One region of the Agrobacterium sp. CG160-95 genome, then DNA from elsewhere that is predicted to be linked to it. Evidence: predicted binding sites of a transcription regulator. Region 1 holds the regulator's gene; each other region holds the start of a gene.
What was found. Region 1 encodes PhoB, which activates phosphate uptake and scavenging genes when phosphate is short. Its sites were predicted from a motif close to TGTCATNNANCTGTCAT; they were not measured.

Region 1 (4,283 bases):
AGGATTTGCAGGAATTCCTTGCTGGGCGAGCGAATGCCGCCCTCGCCCTGGATGGGCTCGATCAGAAGTGCTGCAGTCTCAGCCGTGATGACGGCCTTGAGGGCATCGACATCACCGAACGGAACCTGATCGAAACCTTCGACCTTGGGACCGAAACCTTCGAGGTATTTCTGCTGGCCACCCGCGGCGATCGTCGCCAGTGTACGGCCATGGAAAGCGCCTTCGAAGGACACGATGCGGAACTTCTCCGGATGGCCCTTGGTATAGTGATAACGGCGGGCGGTCTTAATGGCGCATTCCAGGGCTTCCGCGCCTGAATTTGTGAAGAATACCTTGTCCGCGAAAGTCGCTTCCGTCAGGCGCCTGGCGAGTTTTTCCTGTCCCGGTACTTCATAAAGGTTCGAGACGTGCCAGACCTTCTCGGCCTGCGTCTTGATCGCATCAACGAGGTGAGGATGGGCGTGGCCCAGCGAGTTGACAGCAACACCGGCCGCAAAATCCAGATATCGCTCGCCGCTTTCCGTGAACAGCCATACACCCTCACCGCGCTCGAAGCGCAGGGGGGCTCTTGAAAACGTATCAAACAATGGCGCGCCGGCTTCGGCCATGGCTGTATCACTCCTTGCGCAGATGCGCTGTCAAACTGTTGTCAATAGGCTTGCGGGGTTATCCCTCGCCTGAAAATCAAAATGCCGCCTTGCGGCGGCAGGGGCACTATTGTCACTTCGTTTGCCGATGTCAACAAAAGTCAGCGTTTCCCGGGCTTCTCAAGCACTAGTATGCGGCGGCGGGCCAGCCCCAAGGTGTTGCCTTTCAGACTCAATACGCCAGCAAGTTGGGGAAAACCGGAAAATCGATTCCAGATGATTCCCGCGACTCTTGCCACGGAGTCGGGCTGGCACTAGGTTAATCGCTAATTACTAGACTGCATTGCGGCGGAACTAGTCACCGAAAATCAGGCGGAAACCACGCTTGCGGCATGCGCGCGAGACGGAGAGGGATTCTGCCGAAAATACACGCGACAAGCGGAGAAGCGGCATGAACTGGACAGACGAACGAGTCGAAAAGCTCAAGAAATTGTGGTCCGAGGGCCTTAGCGCCAGCCAGATTGCAGCGCAGCTGGGCGGCGTCAGCCGTAATGCCGTGATCGGCAAGGTCCATCGTCTCAATCTGCCGGGACGCGTCAAGGCTGGCGGTCCAGTGACTTCGGCACGCTCCGCGCCGAAGCGCACAGCTGCCCCTGCCCCGCGCGCGACGACTTTCGCAGGTCGCGTCAACGCGGCACCGGCGCGTATCCTCACCCGTTCGAACGCTGCAACGGCGCTGCACGAGGAGATCGATATCGAGACCGCGCAGGTGCTCGATTACGTTCCTTCCAAGAACGTTGTCACGCCGATTTCCCGTCGCCTGACGCTGACGGAACTGACCGAGCGCACCTGCAAATGGCCGGTTGGCGATCCGCTGAAGGACGACTTCCATTTCTGCGGTTGTGAAGCGCTGGAATCTTCGCCCTATTGCAAGTTCCATGCGAAACTCGCCTACCAGCCGGTGAGCGAGCGCCGCAAGGCTTGAGTGTTGCGGCACGCATTCAGCACTCAAAAATTACGGGCCTTCGGGCCCGTTTTTTTATGACAAAAATAAAGCCGCTTTCTGGGCGGCTTGATGGCAGGCCTCACCCTTTCCCCTTACTATCGGGCGTGACCCTTCAATCCGGATTTCAACGCGCCGCCGATCTCCTCCGGTCAAAACGGACAATGGCATCGAGTTTGGCGGATATTCATATTGAAAAAGCCCGAAATCGTTTCAGATTTCGGGCTTCCTGATTTTTTGGTGCACTACTTCGCCAGCGAAACTATCTGGTTCCGCATCGCTCAGGCTTCCATCGAATATCCCGCACCACGCACCGTGCGGATGACATCCTGCATGTGCGAGAAATTCAGGGCCTTGCGCAGACGTCCGACATGCACATCGACAGTACGCTCGTCGACATAGATATCATGACCCCAGACGCCATCCAGCAATTGCGAGCGGGAAAACACCCGACCCGGCGACGTCATCAGGAATTCCAGCAAGCGGAATTCCGTCGGGCCGAGACGCACTTCGCGGCTTTTGCGGTGAACGCGATGGGTCTCGCGGTCCAGTTCGATATCGCCGCATTTGAGCACCGACGACAGAACCTCCGGACGGGCCCGGCGCAACATGGCCTTGACCCGGGCCATGAGTTCCGGCGTCGAGAACGGCTTGACGACATAATCGTCAGCGCCGGTAGCGAGACCGCGAACCCGTTCGCTCTCTTCGCCACGCGCCGTCAGCATGATGATGGGCAGGCGTTCTGTTTCCGGCCGCATTCTCAAGCGCCGGCACAGTTCGATACCGGAGACACCGGGCAACATCCAGTCCAGGATAAGAAGATCCGGAATGCGCTCCTGCAGCCTGATTTCCGCCTCATCGCCACGGGGTATCGTGTCGACGTCGTATCCCTCAGCCTCGAGATTGTAACGAAGCAGGACGCTCAACGCTTCCTCGTCTTCCACAACTGCAATCTTGGGCACCATATGCTGAACTCCGCAAGCTTCTGCTTGTCTGTTACTCGGTCACCGAACCAAGCGTGTTGGAACTGTCGTCCTTCGGACGCTCGCCCTCCGGCTGGCTGCCGGTGGTCATGTAATAGATCGTCTCTGCGATATTCGTCGCATGATCGCCGATACGCTCGATGTTCTTGGCGCAGAACAGAAGATGCGTGCAGGTGGTGATGTTGCGCGGGTCTTCCATCATGTAGGTCAGAAGCTCCCGGAAGAGCGACGTGTACATGGCATCGATTTCCTCGTCGCGTTCACGGATCGCATTGGCCTTTTCGGCGGAACGCGTGGAATAGACGTCGAGGACTTCCTTGAGCTGCACCAGCGCCAGGTCGGACAGATGCTCGATGCCGCGGGCGAGCTTGCGCGGAACACCGGTGCCGGCGACAGCGATAACGCGCTTGGCCGTGTTCTTGCCAAGATCGCCGACGCGTTCGAGATCGGCGGCGATACGCAGGGTGCCGATGATCTCGCGAAGGTCTGCCGCCATCGGCTGACGCTTGGCGATGGTTACGATCGCCTTGTCGCCAATTTCGCGCTCAGCGTGGTCGAGAATGGTATCGTCCGAAATGACTTTCTGCGCAAGCGCAGCATCGGAATTGACGAGTGCGCGCACGGCGTCACCGCACATCTGCTCGGCAAGACCGCCCATTTCGGCGATGCGGCGCGTCAGAAACTTCAGTTCGTCGTCATAGGCAGACAGGATATGCGAATGGGTCGTTGTCTGTGTCATGGTCTATTCCTCCGGCTTGGCCTGCATGCGCGTGCCCAACAGCGGGGCACGGCAGAGGCACCAGTCTTGTACGGTTACGATAAAGCACCGGCCGGGGATCAGCCGAAGCGGCCCATGATGTAGTCCTGCGTGCGCTGGTCGTCCGGATTAGTGAACATCTTGTCGGTTTCGTTTTCTTCGACAAGATGACCAAGATGGAACATGGCCGTACGCTGGGAAACGCGCGCCGCCTGCTGCATGGAGTGCGTGACGATGACGATGGTGTAGTTGGTGCGCAGTTCGTGGATCAGTTCCTCGACCTTCGCAGTCGCGATCGGATCCAGCGCCGAGCACGGCTCGTCCATCAGGATCACTTCCGGGCTGACGGCAACCGCGCGTGCGATGCACAGACGCTGCTGCTGGCCACCGGACAGGCCCGTGCCGGATTCCAGCAAACGATCCTTCACCTCGTTCCAAAGACCCGCTTTCTGCAAGCTATGCTCGACGATCTGGTCCATATCCGCCTTGTTGCGGGCGAGACCGTGGATACGCGGGCCGTAGGCGATGTTCTCATAAATCGTCTTCGGGAACGGGTTCGGCTTCTGGAACACCATGCCGACGCGGGCACGCAGTTCCACGACGTCGATCTGCTGATCGTAGATATCGTCGGTATCGAGCGTGATCTTGCCGGTGACCCGGCAACCGTCGATCGTGTCGTTCATGCGGTTCAAGGTGCGCAGGAAAGTGGATTTACCGCAACCGGACGGGCCGATAAGTGCAGTCACCGTGTTTTCGCGGACATTGAGGTTCACGTCGTAAAGCGCGCGCTTTTCGCCGTAATAAACCGAAACATCCTTGCCGATCATCTTGTATGAGACTTCATTCATTTTCTTGTCCAGCGCCTTTTCAACTGCTGCTTCCGACAACATGTTCATTGCTCTAGCTCCCTCTACCAGCGCCGCTCAAAGCGGCGACGCAACAGGATTGCGCCA
Region 2 (4,283 bases), 680 kb from region 1:
CCCATGCAGAGCAGGAGTTTCCGGCAAAGCTGGTCTCGCACGCCATTCTGCCCGCCAACACCATCATCGCAGCACCTGCCGACGCGCCGGAATACCTCAAGACATCCGCCAAGTTCACGACGGCCGACCGCAAGCGCGCCGAGGGTCTCGGCACCGTGCCCGGCAAGGATGGCGTTCGCCCGACCGGCCTCTCCATGCCGTTCAACGGCCAGGCCATGCAGGGCTTTTCCGGCATCAAGGCCATGGCGGACGGCAGCTTCTGGAGCCTTTCCGACAATGGTTTCGGCTCGAAGCTCAACTCCAGCGACGCCATGCTGATGCTCCACCACATCAAATTCGACTGGGATGCCGGCAAGGTTAACGCGCTGGAGACGGTGTTCCTTTCCGACCCGGACAAGAAAGCTCCCTTCCCCATCGTCATGGAAGGTTCGACCAAACGTTACCTGACGGGCGCCGACTTCGACGTCGAATCCATTCAGCCCGTTGCCGACGGCTTCTGGGTGGGCGAAGAGTTCGGTCCCTACATCCTGAAATTCACCCGCGACGGCAAGCTGACCGACGTCATCGCCACCAAGGCCGGCGATATCGAGGTGAAGTCCCCGGATCATCCGACCCTGGCACTGCCCGGCAACCCCACGCAGAAATTGCCCGCTTTCAACCTGAAACGATCAGGTGGTTATGAAGGCATGGCGCTCTCCAAGGACGGCTCGAAGCTTTACGGCCTTCTCGAAGGCCCGCTCTACACCGCCGAAGGTCAGGTCGAAAAGACCGAAGACGGCTCAACCGCCCTTCGCATCATCGAGCTCGATACCGCCAAGAAGGAATGGACAGGCCGCACCTGGCTCTACCCACTGGCGCAAGGTGGCGAAGCCATCGGCGATTTCAACATGCTGGACGAGAGCACCGCGCTGGTCATCGAGCGTGACAATGGCGCCGGCACCGCCGACAAGGCCTGCGCCGACCCGAAAAAGCCGGACGTAAACTGCTTTGCCGTACCTTCCAAGGTCAAGCGCATCTACAAGATCGAATTCAACGACGCCAATGCCGGCAAGGCGGCGCGCAAGATCGGCTATATCGATCTGCTGAAGATCTCCGATCCTGATAACAGGAAGCGTCAGGGCGGCGGCAACGGTTTCTACGACATGCCGTTCGTGACCATCGAGAATGTCGACCGTGTCGACGCCACCCATATCATCGTCGGCAACGACAACAACCTGCCCTTCTCGGCCGGTCGTGCGCTGGACAAGGCTGACGACAACGAGTTCGTCCTGCTGGAAGTCAAGGACCTTCTCGACGCGAAGTGAGGAAAAGGGTGCCGGAATTCGTTCCGGCACCGTCAGCGCATCGGCGCAATCTCAACTGAACGGAGCGTTCCTGCGGCCTGAAAAAGGAAGCGAGGCGCTCCGTTACTGTACCGACCCAACCTGACCCGGAACCCGGTTCCGAAACAGGAAAGACCCGTCATGCAGGACAATGCCGAACGACTGTATTACGCCCTGAGGAAAAGCTGGTCGCTCGAAACCAGCAGCCTGTGGTCGAGAGAAAACCCAGCCAGGGGGCAAGGCGGCGTTACAGCTCTTGTGGTGCAGGATATTTTCGGTGGCGACCTCGCCAAAACCGTCGTTAGCGGCGCCGACCATTTCTACAATATCGTCAACGGCACCCGCTGGGATTTCACCTTCACCCAGTTCGATATTCCGGTCGGTTACGAGGACAGGCCCGCCACCCGCACGGAGGCGATGGCAAGGGCCACGCCCCTGCAATATGCCTATCTCAGCGCCTGTATCAGGAAGGCGCTGGGGCACGGTTGAATAATAACGGCTTGTAGCGAGGCGACCGGTTTGTCTCGTCGACAAACCGATTTCGGTCTGTCGTGTTTTTCGTTTGCGGTTTAAAATCCACAACTTCAGCTTCTCCTCTCAAAGCAGACACAATCCATGGCATAGTACCGCAGGTAAACGAGGTGTGCCGAGAGGAGAGTTGTGCGATGAGTGAGAGCTGCCCGGTCCTGACGCCCGCCGAACGGCAGGTTCAGGATATATTGCAACGGACAGAATCGGCGATGGTGTCCACTATTTTCGCAGCGCTTGAGCGTGCAAGCAAACAGGCTGCTGACGAACTCCAGTCAATCGGGTCTGAAATACAGCCACCGCCTCGTGACTATTTTGCCGCTGTCGCACACCAGCAGCTTTTCCTGCTGCTATGCGGAGCCGACCTGGAAACATTCGAGGGCGGAGATCCCGAAGTCGCGCGTCACATCATTCAGAATGCCCAAAACATATCCGACCATTACTGGCAGAAGAAAAATGCCGCAGCGGATGTTTCGGGCAACTGACAGACTCTGCGTGAAGGCAAGATTTCGCTCCACGCGATGCAACACGCACAATCTGCATTTTTAGAGGGAATGACCGGCCCGACCGGCTCCCTCGGCCTTTCCCACGTCACATGTCCTTCATCATCCCCGGTTAAGCAGGCCAAAATCCGGAGACTGGAATGGACTCGACCGCACAACTCAATCGCCCCAAGCTCGCAGAGACCATTATCCATTCGACGGCAAGCATAAGAGATTCAAGCCTCGGCGAATGCTGCGAAATTCTGGCGGATACCTCCCTGCACAATGTCGAACTCGGGAACTACTCCTATCTTGGACGCCGCTGCATGGTCGGTGATGCGACAATCGGAAAGTTCTGCGCCATCGCCGCAGAGGTCAGGATAGGCGCCCCGAACCATCCGATGGACCGACCGTCCATGCATCGTTTCAGCTATTGCCCGGAATATTACTCTGCGGATGCTGTGCGCGACGACACCTTCTTCGATCAGCGCAAGGCGGATCGTGCCATCATCGGTCACGACGTCTGGATCGGCCACGGGGTCATTGTCTTGCCAGGTGTAAAGGTTGGAGACGGTGCAGTGCTCGCGGCCGGCGCGGTCGTCACCAAAGACGTGCCGCCCTATACAATCGTCGGAGGCGTCCCCGCGAAGATCATTCGCGAGCGATTTTCGCGAACCGTCGCGGAGAAGCTGGCCTCTATCGCTTGGTGGAACTGGCCATTCGAGACGATCATGGCACGGCTTGCCGACTTTCAGTCGAGCGATATCGAAGCCTTTTGCGAGCGTTGGTCCTGACACAATTCGTGCCCCAACGGCGAAAACGTCTGTTTGTTATTCGAAGAAAAATGCCAGCCGGCCGTCAGCCTCGCCACGGTGAGACAGAGTTGCAAAATCATGCAACCGACTTTTTCATATCGATGAGGATTTCACCTTCTCTTGACGGATGCGGGCGACGCCCGCACTCCTCAAAGCCGCAATCGCTGTAAAGCGCTATGTTCTTCGTCATCCGCATATTCGTGTAAAGGCGCAATTCGCCAATCCCACATTCCAAAGCGTGTAGCTCCGCGAAACGGAGAAGTGATTTCCCGATGCCTCTTCCCTGAAAGATGGGACTAACGGCTATGCTGTAAATCATGAGATATCGGTGATGGCTTTCGAGAACCACCAATCCAGACGTTTCGCCATCGGTTACGCTAAACCACACTTGTTCCGCAGAAATGCGCGGCAGGTAATCTTCAAAAGCGGGTTCGGGCGCAGCGCCCACGATTTGTAGATATGCTGGAATATAGGCCGCAGCACTGATCTCTTTCACGATCAGCGCTTCGTGCGGCAACGCCAGTCTAAATCGTGTCTCGGTCAACTGATCCCCTTAAGCCAGCTCCCATGTTGACCAGCATTCTATGCTACGTCATGCGCGCGACCATTTATTCGAACACAAACGCCAACCGCTTGCCCGTCAGTTTCGCCAGTTGCTGCAGGCGTCCGTCCAGACGCTCGCCGGCAAAATCGCAATAGGCGTGTGGTACGACGAATTCCAGATCCAGATCCGGATTGGTGGATTTGCGGAATTTCAGGTGATCGACGACACCGGGCATGGAGGCTGAGAAGAGGTAAACGACGCGCAGCAGGCCGCCCAGCAACTTGCCGAGTTCCAGCAGGCGGTCACCCGCCATGGCGGCAAGCGGCTGTGTGGTACCGTTGTCGTTCAACCCTTCGAAGCGGTAATAATTGGCAAGCGCAATATAGGCGCGGCCCGGATGGGTGATCGCCACGAAGGAGGAGTGGGCGATGATGTTGAGCGCCTGCAGACCGCGATAGTCCGGATGTGCACGCCAGCTGATATCGGCCAGAAGGCAGGCCGCCTGCCGGTAACGGCTTTCCTCTTCCGTCTCCTCGATGCCGAAGACCGGAAAGGTGCGGCCGCTCCAGTCGGCCAGTTCGCGCGCATGTTC
Region 3 (4,283 bases), 800 kb from region 1:
AAGACTTCGCTCGCCAAGTCGATCGCCAAGGCGACCGGCCGCGAATATGTGCGTATGGCGCTGGGTGGTGTGCGTGATGAGGCGGAAATCCGCGGTCATCGCCGTACCTATATCGGCTCCATGCCGGGCAAGATCGTTCAGTCGATGAAGAAGGCCAAGAAGTCCAATCCGCTCTTCCTGCTCGACGAGATCGACAAGATGGGCATGGATTTCCGTGGCGATCCGTCTTCCGCACTGCTGGAGGTGCTCGATCCGGAACAGAACTCCACCTTCATGGACCACTATCTTGAAGTGGAATACGACCTGTCCGACGTGATGTTCGTGACCACGGCCAACACGCTGAATATTCCAGGTCCCCTGATGGACCGTATGGAAGTGATCCGCATCGCCGGTTACACGGAGGACGAAAAGCGCGAAATCGCCAAGCGTCACCTGCTGCCGAAGGCGATCAAGGAACATGCCCTGCGTCCGGAAGAGTTCTCGGTGAGCGACGACGCTCTGATGATCGTGATCCAGCAGTACACCCGCGAGGCGGGCGTGCGCAGCTTCGAGCGCGAGTTGATGAAGCTTGCGCGAAAGGCCGTGACCGAGATCATCAAGGGCAAGGTCAAGTCCGTGGAAGTCACCGCAGCCAATGTCCCGGATTATCTGGGCGTTCCGCGGTTCCGCCACGGCGAGGCCGAGCGTGAGGATCAGGTTGGTGTCGTCACCGGTCTGGCATGGACGGAAGTCGGCGGTGAGTTGCTCACCATCGAAGGCGTGATGATGCCGGGCAAGGGCCGCATGACGGTCACCGGCAACCTCAAGGAAGTGATGAAGGAATCCATTTCGGCAGCGGCATCCTATGTCCGCTCGCGCGCCGTGGACTTCGGCATCGAACCGCCGCGTTTCGACAAGAGCGACATCCACGTTCACGTTCCGGAAGGGGCTACCCCGAAGGATGGACCGTCTGCCGGTGTCGCCATGGCAACCGCCATCGTCTCCATCATGACCGGTATCCCGGTCTCCAAGGATGTGGCGATGACGGGCGAGATCACACTTCGTGGTCGCGTGCTGCCAATCGGCGGCCTGAAGGAAAAGCTGCTTGCGGCGCTTCGCGGCGGCATCAAGAAGGTGCTCATCCCGGAAGAAAACGCCAAGGACCTGGCGGATATTCCTGATAATGTGAAGAACGAGATGGAGATCATCCCGGTTTCTCGCATGGGTGAGGTCATCAAGCACGCGCTGCTTCGCATGCCCGAGCCAATCGAGTGGGACGGCAGCATCGAAACGCCTGTTATCGCAACTGTCGACGGTGTCGACGAGGGCGGACAGACGATCGCACATTGATTGCCAAGTGGTTGTGAAAGCCAGAATCGGTTTTCGCGACACCTGTGCGTAGATTCAATGTGTTAGATGCCGAAAGGCGCGATGCTTCTTTGATGCTCGCAGAACTGGTGCGAAATTGGCACGTTTAAGGGAAAGGCCGGCAGAAATGTCGGCCTTTTTTGTGAAAAACCCCGCAGACCCCTTGTTTTTCAGGCGATTCCAGCGCTTTTGAGTTGCTGCGCGCGGATACAGACGTATTCTGCGCCGGCTTAATTTGAGTCGTTTCAAACCATTGAAAGGGGTGGAAACATGAACAAGAACGAGCTCGTCTCTGCTGTTGCCGAAAAGGCTGGTCTCACGAAGGCAGATGCTGCTTCCGCTGTTGATGCCGTATTCGAAACCGTACAGAACGAACTGAAGAGCGGTGGCGACATCCGTCTCGCTGGCTTCGGCAGCTTCTCCGTAAGCCGTCGTGAAGCCTCCAAGGGTCGTAACCCTTCCACGGGTGCTGAAGTCGATATCCCGGCTCGCAACGTACCGAAGTTTTCCGCAGGCAAGGGCCTGAAGGACGCCGTCAACTCGTAAGGTTTCCGAAAGGCCGTGACGTCCGGCGGCGGGCGGGCGGCTTTTCAGGTTCACGAGGAAACATGTTTTGACGCCCTGACGCCATCATGCCGGCACGTAAACCGGGCGGCTTTTCGAAATGATTTTTCGGATAGCCCTTTTTTCGAACCGGCAAGATGTACTTGAAAGTAGGAGAGCGCGCCTGTGTAGCATCCATCCGGTCACACGGCGCTCCGATACGCGGAATGTGCGCACGAACAGGAAAGCCCGGCCTTCATGGTCGGGCTTTTTGATTCCTCCGGCAGGAAATGTCATGCCGCTGTCATGTCTCTGACGCAGAAGCCATAGGGTGTTTTTTTGGATCCAAGGGGGATTTATAATGGCGTTCCGACTTTCGCAGATGGCTTTGACTGCTGCTCTGCTCACGTCCGCGGCCTTTCCGGCTGCTGCCGAGCCGGTTTTCAACCGCATCGCATCTTTCCCGGTCGTAAAGAACCTGCCAGCGGACAAGGACGCGAAGGCCGTCACTTCAGCTGAAATCGTGACCGCCAGCGAAGACGGTAAGACGCTGATCTATTCGGACAGCCCGCTTGGCGGCATTGGTTTCGTTGACATCACCGACGCCAAGGCACCCAAGGCTGGCGGCGCGTTGCTGCTGGAAGGCGAACCGACCTCGGTTGCCGTTGCTGGCGCCAAGGTTCTGGCCGGTGTCAACACGTCCGAAAACCGCGCCAAGCCGTCCGGCAAGCTCGTGACGGTCGATATCGCCACCAAGAAGATTGAAGCGAGCTGCGATCTCGGCGGCCAGCCAGATTCTGTCGCAATTTCCCCGGACAAGACCTTCGCCGCTATCGCGATCGAAAACGAACGCGATGAAGAGGTGAACGAAGGCGCCCTGCCACAGATGCCGGCCGGTTATCTGGTGACGGTCGGTCTGAAGAACGGTGTTGCTGACTGCGCGACGCTGAAGAAGATCGACGTGACCGGCCTTGCCGAAATCTCCCCGGAAGATCCGGAGCCGGAATTCGTCTCGATCAATGCCAATGGCGAGATCGCGCTCACGCTGCAGGAAAACAACCACATCGTCATCATCGACGGCAAGACCGGTACGGTAAAGACGCATTTCTCCGCCGGCACGGTTGATCTGGAAGGCGTCGACACGAAGACGGACGGCCAGATCAAGTTCACCGACAAGCAGGAAGGCCGCAAGCGTGAGCCAGATGCCGTGAAGTGGCTGGACAATGACCGCATCGTCATCGCCAATGAGGGTGACTGGCAGGGCGGCGCGCGCGGCTTCACCATTTTCGACAAGACCGGCAAGCTTCTTTATGAAGCCGGTGCCACCCTTGAGCACGCTGCCGCCAGCATCGGCCACTATCCGGAAAAGCGCTCCAAGGCCAAGGGCATCGAGCCGGAAGGTCTGGAGGCGGCAACCTTCGATGGCCAGAAGTACTTTTTCGTTCTTGCCGAGCGCGCGTCTCTCGCTGCGGTCTACAAGGATACGGGCGGCACACCGGAACTGGTCCAGCTTCTGCCGTCGGGCATTTCGCCTGAAGGCGCCGTCGCCATTCCGTCGCGCAATCTTCTCGTCACTGCCAACGAAGCCGATCTCGTCGAAGATGGCGGCGCTCGCTCGCATGTCATGATTTATGAACGCGCAGAAGGCCAGATTGCCTACCCGCAGCTCGCTTCCGCCACCGTTGATGGCGCACCGATCGGCTGGGGCGCTCTCTCCGGTCTGGTGGGCGATGCTGAAAAGCCTGGCATCCTCTATGCCGTGTCCGACTCGGTCTATGGCAACCAGCCGTCGATCTACACCATCGACGCAACGAAGAAGCCTGCCACCATCACCAGCGCCCTGCGCATCAAGCGCGACGGTATCGCAGCCCAGAAACTCGACATCGAAGGCATTACGCTTGACGGTAAGGGCGGCTTCTGGCTGGCCTCGGAAGGTGACAGTGCCAAGCTAGTGCCCCACGCACTCTACAATGTCAGCGCCAAGGGCGAGATCAAGGCTGAGATCGCTCTGCCAAAGGAACTGCTGGCTGGCGAAACCCGCTTCGGTTTCGAAGGTGTGACCATGATCGGCAAGGGCGACGACGCGACGCTGTGGATGGCCGTACAGCGCGAATGGGGCACGGACGAGAAGGGTTTCGTCAAGCTCGTCTCCTACAATCCGAAGTCCAAGGAATGGGGCGCCGTGCGTTACCCGCTCGACAAGACCGAGGCAGGCTGGGTCGGCCTTTCTGAAATCACCGCACAGGGCGACTATGTCTATATCGTCGAGCGCGACAATCAGGTCGGTGACAAGGCAAAGATCAAGAAGCTTTACCGCGTCGCGATCGCTGACCTGAAGCCGGGCAAGATCGGTGGCGAACTGCCGCTGGTGGCCAAGCAGGAAGCACATGATT

Region 2: a site for PhoB is predicted at 2,440-2,456, ahead of ACQZ63_RS01620 (DapH/DapD/GlmU-related protein). Genes of this name have one in related genera too.
Region 3: a site for PhoB is predicted at 2,182-2,198, ahead of ACQZ63_RS00955 (esterase-like activity of phytase family protein). Genes of this name have one in related genera too.

What each region holds. Positions count from the first base shown of each region.
Region 1 covers NZ_JBNWDU010000001.1:993,794-998,076, forward strand. The annotation lists gene ACQZ63_RS04950 (aspartate aminotransferase family protein) at 1-608, opposite strand, end outside; gene ACQZ63_RS04955 (GcrA family cell cycle regulator) at 1,039-1,572, shown strand; gene phoB (phosphate regulon transcriptional regulator PhoB) at 1,872-2,555, opposite strand; gene phoU (phosphate signaling complex protein PhoU) at 2,587-3,312, opposite strand; gene pstB (phosphate ABC transporter ATP-binding protein PstB) at 3,411-4,226, opposite strand; gene pstA (phosphate ABC transporter permease PstA) at 4,241-4,283, opposite strand, start outside.
Region 2 covers NZ_JBNWDU010000001.1:316,507-320,789, forward strand. The annotation lists gene ACQZ63_RS01605 (esterase-like activity of phytase family protein) at 1-1,304, shown strand, start outside; gene ACQZ63_RS01610 (YunG family protein) at 1,464-1,811, shown strand; gene ACQZ63_RS01615 (hypothetical protein) at 1,988-2,335, shown strand; gene ACQZ63_RS01620 (DapH/DapD/GlmU-related protein) at 2,494-3,126, shown strand; gene ACQZ63_RS01625 (GNAT family N-acetyltransferase) at 3,224-3,691, opposite strand; gene ppx (exopolyphosphatase) at 3,756-4,283, opposite strand, start outside.
Region 3 covers NZ_JBNWDU010000001.1:191,876-196,158, reverse strand. The annotation lists gene lon (endopeptidase La) at 1-1,329, shown strand, start outside; gene hupB (DNA-binding protein HupB) at 1,600-1,893, shown strand; gene ACQZ63_RS00955 (esterase-like activity of phytase family protein) at 2,252-4,283, shown strand, end outside.